One region of the Embleya sp. NPDC059213 genome, then DNA from elsewhere that is predicted to be linked to it. Evidence: riboswitches for the same ligand, from Rfam matches in the RefSeq annotation. Region 1 holds a riboswitch; each other region holds the start of a gene.

Region 1 (3,949 bases):
CCGACGATCGCGGAGCCCGCGCCGGCGTCCGTCCACAGGTTCTTCGCGCGCCGGTTGCTGTTGCGCTCGATCACCGCGTTGGCCGCGCTCAGGATGGTCTGTGTGGACCGGTAGTTCTGCTCCAGCAGGATGGTCCGGGCGTTCGGGTAGTCCGCCTCGAAGTCGAGGATGTTGCGGATGGTCGCGCCGCGGAACGCGTAGATCGACTGGTCCGCGTCACCCACCACGCACAGCTCGGCCGGTTCGAGCCCGACGAGCCCGGCCTCGGCGGGGTTGACCAATTCGCCGTCCGCGGTAAGGCGCGGGCCGCTGCCCGCGGCGCCGCCGACCAATTCGCGCACCAGCATGTACTGCGCGTGGTTGGTGTCCTGGTACTCGTCGACCAGCACGTGTCGAAAGCGCCGCCGGTAGTGCTCCGCGACGTCCGGGAACGCCTGGAGCAGGTGCACCGTGGTCATGATCAGGTCGTCGAAGTCCAGCGCGTTGGCCTGGCGCAGCCGCTCCTGGTACATCGTGTACGCCTGCGCCAGGATGCGCTCGGTCTCGTTGATCGCCTTCGCGGCGAAGTCCTCGTGATCGATCAGCTCGTTCTTGAGGTTGGACACCTGCGCGTTGAACTTGCGCGGCGGGAACTTCTTCGGGTCCAGGTCCAGGTCGCGACAGACCATCGCCATCAGCCGCTGCTGGTCGGCCGAGTCGTAGATCGAGAACGACGAACTCATGCCGAGCTTCTTGTACTGCTGCCGCAGGACGCGCACGCACGCCGAGTGGAACGTGGACACCCACATCGCCTTGGTGCGCGGTCCGACCAGTGCCTCCACCCGCTCGCGCATCTCGGCGGCGGCCTTGTTGGTGAAGGTGATCGCCAGGATCTCGCCGGGGTGCGCACCGCGCGCGGCGAGCAGGTGGGCGATGCGATGGGTCAACACGCGGGTCTTGCCGGAGCCCGCGCCGGCCACGATGAGCAGCGGGGTCCCTTCGTGGACGACCGCGGCGCGCTGTTGCGGGTTCATCCCGTCGAGCAACCGGGCCGGATCGACCACCGGGCGCGGGGCGCCGTTGCGGTAGTAGGCGTCGCGCGGCTCGGCCGGCGGCGCGTACTGCCCTTCGTAGAGGTCCTCCGGATAGTCCTCCGGCAGGCCGTATACCTGGTTGTCGTCCGGCTCGGGCGGCAGCGGGATGTCGTCCGCGGGGCTCGTGGGGGACTTCTTGGCCGCGGTCTCGAAACCGGGCAGGGGGATGTCGTCGAAGAGGCTGCTCATCGTTCCCCGAGTCTAGGTGGGTAACAAGCGAGTCGTGCTCGGCCCTTTGTACCGAGCGAGGATCGTCGCGCCGACGACGGGTTTCCCGTCGTCGGGTCGACCGGATCAAGGAGTACATCGTGCTGGACGATCGCGACGTGGAGCGGGTCCTGGTGCTGGCCGCGCACCCCGACGACATCGATTACGGGGCGGCCGGGACGGTGGCGACCTGGACCGAGGCCGGGATCGAGGTGAGCTATTGCCTGGTCACCGACGGGGACGCGGGCGGCTTCGACCCGGCGGTGCCGCGGTCCGAGATCGGCGGGATCCGGCGGGCCGAGCAGAGCGCGGCGGCGGCGCACGTGGGGGTGCGGCGGTTGTACTGGCTCGGTCATCCGGACGGGCGGCTGGCGGCGACCTTCGAGCTGCGGCGCGACATCACCCGGGTGATCCGGCAGGTGCGACCGCAGCGCATGGTGATCCCGAGCCCGGAGCGGGACTGGAACCGGCTCGCGCCCAGTCATCCGGATCATCTGGAGGCGGGCGAGGCGGCGATGCGGGCGATCTATCCGGACGCCCGGAATCCGTTCGCGCACCCCGAGCTGCTGGAGGTGGAGGGGCTGAAGGAGTGGACCGTGTCGGAGACGTGGTTGTCGCCGACGCCGGCACCGGATCACGCGGTCGAGGTGAGCGCGGTGTTCGAACGCAAGATGGCGGCGCTGTTGTCGCACGCGAGTCAGACGAGTCACCTGTCCGGGCTGCGCGAGCAGGTCGCCGGGATGCTCACCGGCAACGCCGAGCGCTTCGGGCTGGGGGCGGGGCTGATGGCCGAGGTGTTCCGGGTGGTGGACACCCGGTAGGGCGGGGCGGCCCGGGCCTCAGGTCCACATGACCGCGATGGCGATGTTCGCCACGGTCAACAGGCCGATCGCGCCGAGCACCTTCGAGGACACCCGGTCCGCGGCGCGATTGCCCCAGACCAGCAGCAGGATGGCCAGCAGGATCACCAGCTTGGTGCCGATCTTGGCGTTGTCCACGTCCTTGTCCAGACCCGCCTGGACCACGCCGACCAGCGCCAGGCCGGTGACCAGCATGGTCAGCGCGCCGTGCGTCATCGCGGGCACGATCCGCCCGTCGCCGGCGCGCAGCGCGGACATCTGGGTGAGGAAGCCGCCGAGCAGGGACGCGATGCCCACGATGTGCAGGATCAGCAGGATCTGCCGCAGAACGTCCACGTCGTACAACTCCTCGTCGACCGTCGCGCGGCATCCGGGACGCCGCTGCAGTTGCCGCCGCAGCTTAGCCGGCGGCCGGTCGATGATCATCGGCGGGTCATATGCCGGCAATATTCGCCAAATCGACTCAAGATCGACTTTCGGGAATCCGGGCGCTTTTCCCGTGATACGCGGAGAAGGAAACGGCGGGATTGGTAAAGTTTTGGCAATGCAGGGGCCAATGGTGATGGTCGTGACACGGCTGTGACTAGTGTTCTCCGACAGGCGATCGGACTCGACGTCGGCCACCCGGTCGGCACGATCGCCTCCGCCGAATTCGGGGACGTCTTTCGGTGATGTCGGGCAACCGCCGTCATCGCGATGCGAAGCCGGAACCGGGGACCCTCGCAGTCCCTGGGGTGAATCGGTGCTCCGGCACCGTAGGGCGCCTTCTTCCGCCCGAACCCGTCAGCTAACCCGGTAGGCGGCCGAGGAAGGAGACCCGCCACCAGTGGCGTCCCAACGTCGACCCGGGCAGCACCGCAAGCCCAAGCCGCGCACCGCCGTGCGTACCGCAGCGACCGTCGTCACGGCCGCGGCGACCATGACCGGCGTGATGACCTTCGCCGGCACCGCGAGCGCGGATCCCGCGCAGACGTTCCAGCAGACCAAGGATCGCGTCAACCAACTGCACAGCGACGTGGTCAAGGCCACCGACGCCGCCAACGGCGTCGAGGAGCAGATCACCAAGCAGCAGGGCACCGCGAACCAGACGCAGGCCCGGATCACCGAGGAACAGACCGCGCTGAACGCCCTGCGCGACCAGATCGGTGTCCTGGCGGCCAACCAGTACCGCACCGGCGGCCTGCCCCCGTCGCTCTCGCTCGCGCTCAGCGGCGACCCCGAGGGCTACCTGCAGAAGTCGCAGATGATGTCCCAGCTCGACGGCCAGCAGGCCGCCAAGCTGAAGCAGATCGCGGCGCAGGCCCGCGTCCTCCAGCAGGACCGCACCGAGGCGTCCGCGCAGCTCGCCGATCTGGAGAAGCTGCGCACCGAGCTGAACAAGAACAAGACCGACATCCAGGCCAAGCTGGCCGAGGCGAACCGACTTCTGAACACGCTCACCGAGCAGCAGAAGAAGGACGTCCTGGACTCGGACGAGCACGCGAACGACTCCACCTCGCGGAGCAACGACCGCAGCTCGCGGGACAAGGACAAGGAAACGCCGCCGGCGACCAACATCCCGGCCTCCGGCCGGGCCCAGGCCGCGATCAACTTCGCGTTGGCGCAGATCGGCAAGCCGTACGTCTCCGGCGCCGAGGGCCCCGGCTCGTACGACTGCTCGGGCCTGACCCAGGCGTCCTGGAAGGCCGCGAACGTCTCGCTCACCCGCACCACCTGGACCCAGATCAACGACGGTCCGCGGATCGCCAAGAGCGCCCTGCAACCGGGCGACCTGGTCTTCTTCTACTCGGACAACCGGCACGTGGGCAT
Region 2 (3,949 bases), on a different contig from region 1:
GGCCTGACCTGCGCCTCCTGGCCGACCCCGCCGACCGGCCGGCCGCACCCGATCAGGGCCGAGGGCGCCGCCCCGATCCTGGTCGTCGGCACCACCCGCGACCCGGCCACGCCGTACTCCTGGGCCCAGTCCCTGGCCGGCCAACTGGCCTCCGGCAGCCTCCTGACCTACGACGGCGACGGCCACACCGCCTTCGGCCGAGGCAGCGACTGCGTCGACCGCACGGTGGTCGACTACCTCACCCAGGGCACCGTCCCCACCAAGGGCAAGACCTGCCGCTGACCCCCACCAAAGCCGCGTGTGGACCACCCCGACGGGTGTGTACACTCATTCCCTGTCGCCACCTTCAAGGTGGACCGACAAGCCGCCTTAGCTCAGTCGGCTAGAGCGACGCACTCGTAATGCGTAGGTCAAGGGTTCGACTCCCTTAGGCGGCTCCTCGAAGGCCCAGGTCAGTTGGTTTCTGATCTGGGCCTTTTGCATTTTCGGGGTCGGTCCGGGCGTGATGTGTCGACGAATCGGTGCCCGGACGGGCCGGGGTATGCAAAACCCCGGCCGGGTTTCCGGCCGGGGGCGTCGTGTGTGCGGGGGTTGTTCAGCTGGGGCGAATGGCCGCGTAGAAGGGCATCGAGTCGAGCGGGGCCTTGGTTACGTTCTTGCCCGGTCGCGGGGCGTGCACGATCTGGCCGTTGCCGATGTACATGCCCACGTGCGAGTTGTCCGAGAAGTAGAACACCAGGTCGCCCGGCTGGAGGGCGCTCTTGGCGATCCTGGGACCGTCGTTGACCTGGGTCCAGGTGGTGCGGCTGAGCGAGACGTTCGCCGCCCTCCAGGACGCCTGGGTCAGCCCCGAGCAGTCGTACGAGCCGGGACCCACGCCCCGGGGCGCGTACGGCTTGCCGATCTGCGCCAGCGCGAAGTTGATCGCGGCCTGGGCCCGGCCGGAGGCCGGGATGTTGGTCGCCGGCGGCGGCGAGTCCGGCTTGTCCCGCGAGCTGCGGTCGGCGTCGCTTCGCGCACCGGTGTCGTTCTTGTGCTCGTTCGAGTTGAGGATCTCGTCCTGCTGCTTCTTGTCCAGCGTGTTCAGCAGCCGCTGGGCCTCGGCGAGCTTGGTCTGGATCTCGTTCTTGTGCGTGTTCAGCTCGGTGCGCAGCTTTTCCAGCGCGGAGAGCTGGGCGGTGGCCTCGGTGCGGTCCTGCTGGAGGACGCGGGCCTGCGCCGCGATCTGCTTCAGCTTGGCGGCCTGCTGGCCGTCGAGCTGGGACATCATCTGCGACTTCTGCAGGTAGCCCTCGGGGTCGCCGCTGAGCGCGAGCGAGAGCGACGGGGGCAGGCCGCCGGTGCGGTACTGGTTGGCCGCCAGGACACCGATCTGGTCGCGCAGGGTGTTGAGCGCGGCCTGTTCCTCGGTGATCCGGGCCTGGGTCCGGCTCGCCGTGCCCTGCTGCTTGGTGATCTGCTCGTCGACGCCGTTGGCGGCTTCGGTGGCCTTGATCACTTCGCTGTGCAGTTGGTTGACGCGATCCTTGGTCTGCTGGAACGACTGCGCGGGGTCGGCGCTCGCGGTGCCGGCGAAGGTCATCACGCCGGTCATCGTCGCCGCGGCCGTGACGACGGTCGCTGCGGTACGCACGGCGGTGCGCGGCTTGGGCTTGCGGTGCTGCCCGGATCGACGTTGGGTCGCCACTGGTGGCGGGTCTCCTTCCTCGGCCGCCTACCGGGTTAGCTGACGGGTTCGGGCGGAAGAAGACGCCCTACGGTGCCGAGGCACCGATTCACCCCAGGGACTGCGAGGGTCCCCGGTTCCGGCTTCGCGTCGCAACGACGGCGATCACTCACCGTCACCAAAACTCGTCCCCGAATTCGGCGGAGGCGATCGTGTCGACCGGGATGGCCGACGTCGAACCGATCGCCTTATCGCAGAACGATAGTCACAGGGGTGTCACGGTCGGCACCGGGAGCCTCTGCATTGCCAAAACTTTACCAAGACTTCCGTTTCATTCTCCGCTTATTACGGGAAAAGCGCGTGGATGCCCGAAAATCGATCTTGGACCGATTTGGCAATGATTGGCGGCGTGGATCAGCCGCCGGCCCAACTCCATCGATGTCACCGAACGTGAGAAATTGGTCGTCCGCAGAGCTGTGGGCCGCAGGGGTTGTCGCGTCGGCTTCGGGGCCGCGGCGGTGCGCGATAAAGCCGAAGCCACGCGCCGCGAACGCGGTTCACGGTGTGGGTGTTTCGGAGTCGTCGATCGTCCGATGGGCCTTATGGGGACGGCTGTTCGGGTGACTGGTGCGTCGGACTGCCGGCACTGAATACTTACTGCGGCCGGGGGGCCGAGGTGGGGTGCCTCCTGTGCGTATCCGCTTCGGAGGTACGTCTGCATGCAGAGTTCGCGAACGGCCGGAGTTGCGCAGCCTGGCAGTGGGGACGACGCGGCGCTCGCGCGATTGAGGGGCGTCCTGGGCGGTTGGCGGGACTCGCTGCTCGACCTGGGCGGGCGGAACCGGCTGTTGAACTTCCGGCACACCCGCATCGCCACTCTGGAGGTCGTCGCGCCGGACGCCGCCGCCGTGTTGGCCGGATTCGCTCGCGGCTGGCCGTTCGCTCCCGTCGAGTCCGACGGACGGGTCGAGGCAGGCACGGAGGCGGAGGAGGCCGAACCGGGCACCGAGACCTTCCTCGCGTACGACCTGGGTTCGGAGGCGGGCCGCACCGGTCGTGCCGACGGCCTGGTGACCCGGAAGAACACGCAGGCGGGGCTGGACGCGTCGCTCTACCAACTGCGGCAGAAGTCGGGTCAGATGTACATCGACTACGGCTTGTGGGTGCTCTGGCTGGGCGTCGGCATGTTGGAGTGGCGGGAGGCGGGCGCCGCGGAGACGTGCTTTGCTCCGCTGCTGCTCGTACCTGTGGAGCTTCGTCGGGACGCACGGAGGCAGACGCGACTGCACCTGGCGGAGGACCAGGACCGGATCCACAATCCCGCGCTCGCGGTCAAGTTGGAGCAGTTGGGTGTCGACTGGAGCACGGTGGCCGACTGCGACGTGCTCGATTCCGACGCGGTCCTGTCGGCAGCCCGGGAGGTCGCGGGCACGCAGCAGGGTTGGTCGGTCGAGGACCGCGTGGTGCTCGGCCTCTTCTCGTCGCACAAGGAGGCCATGTACCAGGACCTCCAGCAGAACGAGGAGCGCATCCTGGCCCATCCGCTGGTGCGAGCCGTCGGCCTCGGCCCCGACGCGGGACTGCCCGACGACCTGATCGACTTCGAGCCGCCCGAGATCGACCGCATCGACGAGATCCAACTGCCCGAGCGGACCCCGCTCGTGCTGAACGCGGACTCCTCGCAGCGGCAGTGCATCGCGGCCGCGCTGGACGGGCGTTCCTTCGTGATGAGCGGTCCGCCCGGTACCGGCAAGAGCCAGACGATCACCAACATGATCGCCGCACTCATGCATGCCGGCCGGTCCGTTCTGTTCGTCAGCGAGAAGGCCGCGGCGCTCGACGTCGTCCGTAATCGGCTCCGAGGTGTCGGCCTCGGGGACTTCGTAATGGCCCTGCACAGCGGTGACACCGGCAAGAAGGCGGTGGCGACCGAGCTGGAGCGGGTGCTGACCACCGAGGTACGGATCACCGGGGCGGCCGAGCACGAACTCGATCGGGCCCGTCGCCTGCGCGAGGAGCTGTCCGCCTATGCGGCGGCGATGAACCACACTCGTGAACCGCTCGGCCGTTCCCTGCACGACGTCCTGGGCCGCCTGGTGCTGCTGGAGCAGGCGGACACGCCGCAACTCACCCTCGGCGCGCGGAGCACCGACACGATCCGCCGACTCGAAGCCGGACACCTGGGGTCGATCGTGGCGGCGGCGGGCGCCGTCGGACGGGCCTGGCGGCCGGCGGCGGAACGTGAGGCGTTCGTCTGGCGCGGGTTGAAGAGGGACTCCGCTC
Region 3 (3,949 bases), on a different contig from region 1:
CGACCAGGCGGTGGAGCGGGTGCAGCTCATGCGCGACGCGGCGGCGGAGGTGAACCCCGACGTGCTGGTGCTGTGCCACGGCGGGCCGATCGCCGAACCCGAGGACGCCGCGTACGTGCTGGCCCACACCACCGGCGTGGTCGGCTTCTTCGGCGCCTCCAGCATGGAACGGCTGCCCACCGAGGTGGCCATCACCGAGCAGGCGCGGGCGTTCAAGAGCATCGCCGCGCGCTAGTTCCATCCGGCGCCGGCGCGCCGGACGCACCGGGCACCACCGGCAGGACCCACATCCACCACACGATCGTGAGGATTCGGCATGTACAAGCTGACCGTGCTCTATGGCCACCCCGAGGACCCGGCGGCGTTCGACACCTATTACTGGGAGAAGCACGTCCCGCTCGCCCGCACCATGCCCGGGTTGACCGGCTGGACCATCGGCAAGTGCGAACCGGATCCGTCCGGCGCGCAGCCGCCCTATTACCTGGTGGTCGGGCTGTACGCACCGACCCGCGCCGGTATCGAAGCGACCCTGGATTCGCCGGAGGGGCGGGCCGCGGTGGCCGACGTCGCCAATTTCGCGACCGGCGGGGCGACGTTCCTGTGGGACGAGGAGCGGGTAGTCGTACCTGTGGAGCTGCCCGCGACGGAATAGCTCGTCGCTGAAGCACGGGTGAGCACGCGGCTGCGCACCGTGGACGTCGAAGCCGTGACCTGCGGGGTTGGCGACATATCGGGCAAATCGGTGTTATTCCGCCCTATGGGGCACCTCACAAATCACCCGAAATGTTTGCCAACCCGGCGGAGCGGTGCGTAGCTTCGTGGTTGTTCGCACAAGCGGACTCCCCGGGTGGTACGCCGAATCCTGCCGCCGCCCGAGGGAAGCAGTCGATATCGACTGGCGGCAGGAGCGGGGGAACCAAGTGAGTGCCGACATCGGCCACGTCGATGTCTGGGGTGAAGCCATGCCTGTTGCAGGCGAGGCCGGGCCAATCGTCCGAACCCGACAGCTAACTTCGTAGGCGCCCGACGAGGTAATAAATGACCTTCCGTGCCATCACCGCTCCCGTTCGCTCGCTCTCTCGTGGCCGTCGCGCCGGCATCGCCGTCGCCGCCGGTGCGGGTCTCGTCCTTCCCCTCGTGGGCATGACGGGCAGCGCGAGCGCCGCGACCTCGTCCACGTGGGACGCGGTCGCCCAGTGCGAGAGCACCGGGAACTGGGGTATCAACACGGGCAACGGCTTCTCCGGCGGTCTGCAGTTCACCCCGAGCACCTGGAACGCGTTCGGCGGCAGCCAGTACGCCTCCAGCGCCGCGCAGGCCACCAAGGACCAGCAGATCGCGGTCGCCGAGCGGGTCCTGGCGAGCCAGGGTCCGGGCGCCTGGCCGGTCTGCTCGCAGAAGGCCGGCCTGGGCAAGGGCGGCAACGCCTCCGCCACGGCCGACTCCGCGACCACCGGCAAGACCAAGAGCAAGGTCGAGCCGAAGGCCGCGCCCAAGGCCGAGTCCGTGACCGAGAACGCGCCGAAGACCTCCACCGGCAACGCGCCGAAGGTCCAGGTGCAGGACAAGCAGGACAAGCAGGACGCGCCGAAGTCGGCCGCGACCAAGCAGACTTCGGGTTCCGGCAAGTACACCGTCAAGGCCGGTGACACGCTCTCCGGCGTCGCCGCGAAGCTCGGCGTCAAGGGTGGCTACAAGGCCCTGTACGCCGCGAACGCGGGCGTCATCGGGGGCAACCCCCACCTGATCTCGGTGGGCACCCAGCTCGCCGTCTGATCCAGCGCCACCACGTAGGCCCCGCCGAGTACTTCGGCGGGGCCTACGCCCGTTTCGGGGCAACGGTCAGGCGCGGACGGGCGAGCCCGGGGTGCGCGCCGCCGCGACGGTGCCGAACAGCGTGGCCACGTGTTGCAGGGCGCCGGCCGGCATTCGCCCCGGCGGCAGGATCTCGTCCACGGGATGCACGGGCGCCGCCCCGCCGGCGGGGCGGCCCGCCCGGCGCCTCGGCCGCGTTCTCGCCGGCAACGGTCTTCCTGGTGGTTCTCCAGCCCATGATCGGTGCCTCCACATCGGGTGCCGTCGCGGGACGGCCCGGCCCATCGGACATGCGGGATCGCAGGATCGTTCGCGGGATCGGGCAGCGGGAGTGGATGCGGATCCGAGGGCGCTCCCCGGCCAATATTCCGCTATACGGAATTGGTATTCCATCAAGCAGGACGAAACTGTAGGGACGGGCCGGATCGACGGTCGATAGCCACAGACCTCGGCGACCGGGTCGGCGAAATCTTGAGCCTTCCTCCAGAGGTGCCGGATGCACCGCCGCCGCGCCCGGGAGATGATCGAACAGGGCCGCCCGGCAATCTCAACTTATTCGGGCAAAACATACCCATGACGATAAGATTGCGTTTGGAAGGGCCTTGCGGCGTTAAAATCTTTTGACATAGGTTCGCCTGACCGTGGTTCCTGCTTTCTCCTGAGAGGGTTCCATGTCGAACATGACCCGCGTAGCCGTCCGTACCGCCGTCGATCACCCGCTGTGGCCCGTGCTCAAACGGTCCGTCGCCGACCTGCGTCCGTTGCAGGCCGAGGACGGTTCGATCGAGCCGTCCGGGCACGCGTCCGCCCGGGCGCTGGTGGCCGACATCACCTCCTCGATCACCGGGCTCGCACCGCTGTTCCCGCACGACGAGGCGTACCTCGATGCCGTCGTGGCCGACTTCCGGCGCTGGTCGGCGGACGGTTTCGGCCGCCCCGACTTCCTGGACTCGCTCGTCGCGTTTCGCCCGGAGCGGGACCGGCGGGACGGGCTGGAGCACCTCGTCGTGTTCCCGATGAACACCCAGAACGGCAACCCGAAGCGCAACGTCGAGGCGGTGCTGCTGCGGGTGGTGTGGCCGCAGTGGCTGGCCGAGTTGGAGGCCGGGCGCTACGACAACGCGATGTTCGTGCCGATCGCGTTCGTCGACTTCACCGACGGCTACGACACCGACTCTGCGGTGCTCTTCCCGGAGACGGTGGCCGTGCGCGAGGTGCCGCAGTACACCTGGGGCGGCATCTTCTGCGACCGCGAGGCGGCTCGCTTCCGTCGGGTCGGCGCCGCTGCGGCGCGCACGCTCGGCCTGGAACTTCCGCCGGAGGCGGCGGAGTTGGTGCAGAGCCAGCAACTCGCCCAGGACGCGTTCGTGTTGTGGGACCTGATCCACGACCGCAGCCACATGCGCGGTCCGATGCCGTTCGACCCGTTCATGATCAAGCAGCGGATGCCGTTCTGGATGTACGCGCTGGAGGAGCTGCGGTGTGACCTGACCGCGTTCCGCGAGGCGGTGCGACTGGCCGAGGAGGGCGTGTCGACCGCTCGTTCGGTGCAGTACGCGGTGATCTTCGACCGGCTGTTCCGCTTCCCGGTCACCGGCGGCCGGGTGCGCAACTACGACGGGTTGGGCGGCCAACTGCTGTTCGCCTACCTGCATCGCGCGGGTGTGGTCGAGTGGGCGGACAATCGGCTCACCGTGGACTGGGATCGGATCACCGACGCGGTGCTCGGGCTCTACGACGAGGTGGACCGGCTCTACCGCGCGGGGGTGGATCGCTCGAAGGTCGGCCACTGGCTGGCCGGTTACGCGCTGGTCGCCGAGTACGTGCAGCCGCACCCCGGTTCGGTGTGGGCCAAGGGAGCCGCCGCGCTGCCGATCGACGGGCCGCCGAAGGCGCTCGTGGACGCGGTGTTGCCGGACGAGTTCCCGCTGAGCATGTTCTACGAGGCGCTCAACCGGCGACTGCGCGAGGTGATCGCCTCGACCCGGGGGATCACCGCGGACAGCCCCGCGCAGGATTCGACCGAGCGGGCGGCCGAGGCGTCGTGACGGCCAACGGCGCGGCGAACGACACGGTGAACGAGGAGTGGGTGCGATGAACGGTCTCGACGGTGCGGTGATCGCGGTCGCCGGCG
Region 4 (3,949 bases), on a different contig from region 1:
CTGGACGAGGCACAACTGCGCTGGTCGTTGGCACGGGTCCTGGCCGCGCCCCCGTCGTAGTCGGCCGGCCGGCCCGGTGCGGTAGGGTCGGCGACAGCGAAGGGGAGTAGCCCCGCAAACCGGTCGTCGACATGCTGGAGTCCTCGGACTCCCGGTGGCCGGGCCCGTGCTCCAGGCGGGCGGGCGAGACCTTCGGCCAGGTACCGACGCATCCGCGTTCCACGCGGCTGCACCCGTCGTGCCGGGCCGAGTGGTCCTCCGGTCGCCGAGCGGCGCCTTCGTGAAGACCCGGAGGCCCGGCTCTCGCAGAAAGCCACCCGGATGCACCTCGACCCTCTGGCGATCCTGACCGCCTTCGGGCTGATCTTCCTCGCCGAGCTCCCGGACAAGACGATGTTCGCGTCGCTTGCCATGGGCACCCGCATGCGACCGCTCTACGTCTGGTTCGGCACCTCGACCGCGTTCGTCGTGCACGTCGCGATCGCCGTCGGCGCGGGCGGTCTGCTCGGCCTGCTGCCCGGCTGGATCGTCAAGCTCGTCTCCGCCGCACTGTTCGGCTTCGGCGCCTTCATGTTGTTGCGCGGCGGGGCGGGGGACGACGACGAGGACACCGCGGGCAAGACCGTGACCGGGTTCTGGCCGGTCTTCTCCACCGCGTTCATGGCCGTGTTCATCAGCGAATGGGGCGACCTCACCCAGATCACCACCGCCAACCTGGCGGCCACCAACGGCACCTGGTCCACCGCGATCGGCTCGGCCGCGGCGCTGATGTCGGTCTCCGCGCTGGCGCTGCTCGCGGGACGGTTCATCGCCAAGCGGGTCCCGTTGCAGACGGTGCAGCGGATCGGCGGCGTGTGCATGCTCGGACTGGCGATCTGGTCCCTGGTGGAGGCGTTCACGGGCTGAGCGGCGCGACGCGGCATGCGCGTCCGGCCCCGATGCGCCCGGCCTGCGCCCGGTCAGCCGGACGACGGCGTGGGCGGCAAGGGCATCAGGGACGCGCGGACGATCGGGTCCGGGACCGCTTCCGGGCCGAAGACCGCGATCCGGGTCGGCACGTCCTCGGCGGAGTCCGCTTGCACGGTCGGCGGCATCCGACGCAGCGTGCTGATCCGGGCCCGGCCCGCCACGGTCTGCGCGGCGAGCGGCCGGGTGAACAGTCGCGGTACCAGGGCGATCAGCGCCAGGACCGACACCGTGGCGCAGCCCGGCGAACCGGTCATCCCTTCGGCGACGCCGAAGCCGATGCCGAGGAACAGGACGACACACAGGCTGCAGGTGCCACGCGGGTCGACGTCCCGCTCACTCGGCAGCAGGCCGTCCTGTTCCAACCGGGTCCGCGCCGGTCGCCATCCGGCGGTCGGCCCGAACCGGGCGACCGCGTCCACGATCGGCCCGATCAGGGCGGTTCGGGCCGCGCCCACCGCGTCGAAGACGGTGCGCTCGACCGGGTCGTCCGGCTCGGGTGCGAGCAGGCCGATCCGACGATCCGCACCGATCACCGCCCGCCGACGGTGGTGCATCGCCACGAGCGCGACCCGGGCGAACCGGGTCGAACCGCCGGCGACCAGCGCGATCTCCCGGAAGTCGAGAACGCGCTCGGCGGTGGCCGGCGCCGCGCGCCTGCGCAACCGGTACGCCCGCCCGAACCGGAGCAGCCAGGCAACCACGAACCAGCCGAGGCAGGCCGCGGACACGAGCAGGTACCACCGGGCCTGGCCCGCCGGGAGGGACCAGTGGGTCGGGTCCCGGCCGGCCTGCCCGTTCGTCGACCCCCGCGCCGTTCCCGCGGCGATGCCCTCGCGCACTGCGCGATCATGCCCACACCCCCGGTATTCGCGATCGGCGGCGCGGCGCCGCGCCCGTGCGCACCACGGTGCCGCCTCGTCGCCGGCGCGTCCGGTGGAACCCCCTCGCACCTTGCTTCGCGAACCGGCCGAAATGTGATGTAGGCCGCATGGATAAAACGGACATAAATTACTTAGCCGACTTCGGGTGGTAATTCATTTTCCGCACCCCGGCATGAATCTCGATTATTTTCCGTGACCGAATGATCACGCCACTCTCCGAGATATCCCCTCGTCATGAGTGGTGCATCGACCGGTGGGCCGGCCGAGATGTCGCACTTATTCCGCCTTTACACCGGAGGCAAACTCGGCGTTTCGGTTGTGATCCGGCATCCGTATTGCCTACCTTTCTCGCCGATTCACCTTTCGGGTGAACCCTGTCGCCGGTACGCCGAATCCCGTCGCCGGCAGCGGGAGGTCTACATCGAAGAATCCGACGGGAGCGGGGGAACCAGGTGAATCGCCGTGGCCGGGATCGTTCCGGTGACGGCTAGGGGTGAAGTCGCGTGCTGCGCGACCGGGCTGCTCCAGTCCGAATCCGACAGCTCACCTCGTAGGCGACAGGAGAGGACCCCATTTCATGCTGTCCGCAAACGCTCGTCATCGCGCCGCTCGACCCACCAACGTCCGCCGCTTCGTAGCGGCGGTGGGCATCGCCGGCATGGGTGTCGTGATCCCGGTCGCCACTGCCGGTACGGCCCACGCGCAGGCCCCCTCCACCTCCGAGCAGGCCCCCTCCGGCGCCTCCGCCGTGCTGTCGGCGGTCCCGACCGCCGCGGTCGAGGCCGCCCCGGTCCAGGCCGCACCCGCCGCGCCGGAGACCGCCGCGCCCGCCGACAAGGCCGGCTACGTGGTCAAGGCCGGCGACACGCTGTTCGGGCTCGCCCAGACCAACCAGGTCACCGGCGGCTGGCAGAGCCTGTACGAGATCAACCGCGATGTGCTCCTGTCCGGCCCGGACCTGATCCGGATCGGCCAGACCCTCCGGCTGACCGGCTCGGCCCCCGTGCTCTCCAAGGCCGCCGCGCCGGCCCAGCCGAGCATCAAGGTGCAGCCGAAGACCGGCGTCACGCCCGGCAAGACCACCCCCAAGCCGGCGAGCAAGCCGTCCGCCGACGTGTCGGTCAAGCCCGCCGCCAAGACCCCCGCCAAGCCCGCCACCGGCGGCTCGAAGGGCAACCAGGCGCCGAGTGGCGGCTCGTCCACCGCGTCGAGCAGCAAGGCCGCCCAGGCCGTGGCCTTCGCCAAGGCGCAGATCGGCAAGCCGTACGTGTACGGCGCCACCGGCCCGAACGCCTACGACTGCTCGGGTCTGGTCCAGGCCGCGTACAAGTCGGCCGGCATCTCGCTGCCGCGCGTGACCAACGACCAGTTCGCCGCCGACCCGCACGTGTCGATCGCCAACCTGCAGCCCGGCGACCTGGTGTTCTTCTACTCGGGCATCAGCCACGTCGGCATCTACATCGGCGACGGCAAGATGGTGCACGCCGCGAACTCGCGCAAGCCGGTCGAGATCTCCTCGATCAACACCATGCCGATCGCGGGCGCCACGCGTCCTTCTTGATCGACCCGCCGAGGCCGACGCCTCGCCGTCACGCCCCGGCAACACACCGGCGCCGTGCCCCTCGACCACCACCGAGGCGCACGGCGCCACACGTGTCCCACCCCAGACACCTGAACCACACCCGAACCGGCCCCACAAGCCCGATCCGCCCCTCCGACCCGAACAAAACCCATCGACCCGACCACCGTCCAACCCCAAGCCCACCGCCCGAGCCAAGCGCTCCAGCCCACCCGGCCTTCGACGCCAAGCCCTCCGCCCAAGCCGGCCCCATCAGCCCGGCCGGCGCCCGAGGCGAAACCCTCCACCCGAGCCAACCCCTTCAGCCCGGCCGGCGTTTGAGGCCAAGCCCTCCGCCCAAGCCAAGCGCTCCAGCCCACCCGGCCTTCGACGCCAAGCCTTCCGCCCAAGCCGGCCCCATCAGCCCGGCCGGCGTTTGAGGCCAAGCTCTTCAGCCCGGCAGGCGTTTGACGCCAAGCCGTCCAGCCCGGCCGGCGCGTTGAGGCCGGCCCCATCAGCCCGGCCGGCGTTTGAGGCCACT

What was found. Region 1 has a riboswitch for cyclic di-AMP ahead of ACFXMF_RS44735 (NlpC/P60 family protein). Riboswitches for the same ligand answer to the same signal wherever they lie in the genome.
Region 2: linked by a shared signal. The riboswitch ahead of ACFXMF_RS23070 (NlpC/P60 family protein) and the one ahead of ACFXMF_RS44735 (NlpC/P60 family protein) in region 1 are both predicted to bind cyclic di-AMP.
Region 3: linked by a shared signal. The riboswitch ahead of ACFXMF_RS02865 (transglycosylase family protein) and the one ahead of ACFXMF_RS44735 (NlpC/P60 family protein) in region 1 are both predicted to bind cyclic di-AMP.
Region 4: linked by a shared signal. The riboswitch ahead of ACFXMF_RS31530 (NlpC/P60 family protein) and the one ahead of ACFXMF_RS44735 (NlpC/P60 family protein) in region 1 are both predicted to bind cyclic di-AMP.

The regions. Positions count from the first base shown of each region.
Region 1 covers NZ_JBHZAV010000275.1:1,296-5,244, forward strand. Annotated here, with positions in the region: gene pcrA (DNA helicase PcrA) at 1-1,262, opposite strand, end outside; gene ACFXMF_RS44725 (PIG-L deacetylase family protein) at 1,382-2,101, shown strand; gene ACFXMF_RS44730 (hypothetical protein) at 2,120-2,476, opposite strand; cyclic di-AMP (ydaO/yuaA leader) riboswitch at 2,814-2,957, shown strand; gene ACFXMF_RS44735 (NlpC/P60 family protein) at 2,967-3,949, shown strand, end outside.
Region 2 covers NZ_JBHZAV010000062.1:26,134-30,082, reverse strand. Annotated here, with positions in the region: gene ACFXMF_RS23080 (alpha/beta hydrolase) at 1-282, shown strand, start outside; tRNA gene ACFXMF_RS23075 (tRNA-Thr) at 364-437, shown strand; gene ACFXMF_RS23070 (NlpC/P60 family protein) at 596-1,687, opposite strand; cyclic di-AMP (ydaO/yuaA leader) riboswitch at 1,697-1,840, opposite strand; gene ACFXMF_RS23065 (DUF3320 domain-containing protein) at 2,386-3,949, shown strand, end outside.
Region 3 covers NZ_JBHZAV010000004.1:66,006-69,954, forward strand. Annotated here, with positions in the region: gene ACFXMF_RS02855 (phosphoenolpyruvate hydrolase family protein) at 1-235, shown strand, start outside; gene ACFXMF_RS02860 (EthD family reductase) at 317-652, shown strand; cyclic di-AMP (ydaO/yuaA leader) riboswitch at 844-1,038, shown strand; gene ACFXMF_RS02865 (transglycosylase family protein) at 1,144-1,776, shown strand; gene ACFXMF_RS02870 (DUF6421 family protein) at 2,487-3,863, shown strand; gene ACFXMF_RS02875 (SDR family NAD(P)-dependent oxidoreductase) at 3,910-3,949, shown strand, end outside.
Region 4 covers NZ_JBHZAV010000108.1:28,313-32,261, forward strand. Annotated here, with positions in the region: gene ACFXMF_RS31515 (TetR family transcriptional regulator) at 1-60, shown strand, start outside; gene ACFXMF_RS31520 (TMEM165/GDT1 family protein) at 322-906, shown strand; gene ACFXMF_RS31525 (TIGR04222 domain-containing membrane protein) at 960-1,808, opposite strand; cyclic di-AMP (ydaO/yuaA leader) riboswitch at 2,227-2,421, shown strand; gene ACFXMF_RS31530 (NlpC/P60 family protein) at 2,428-3,411, shown strand.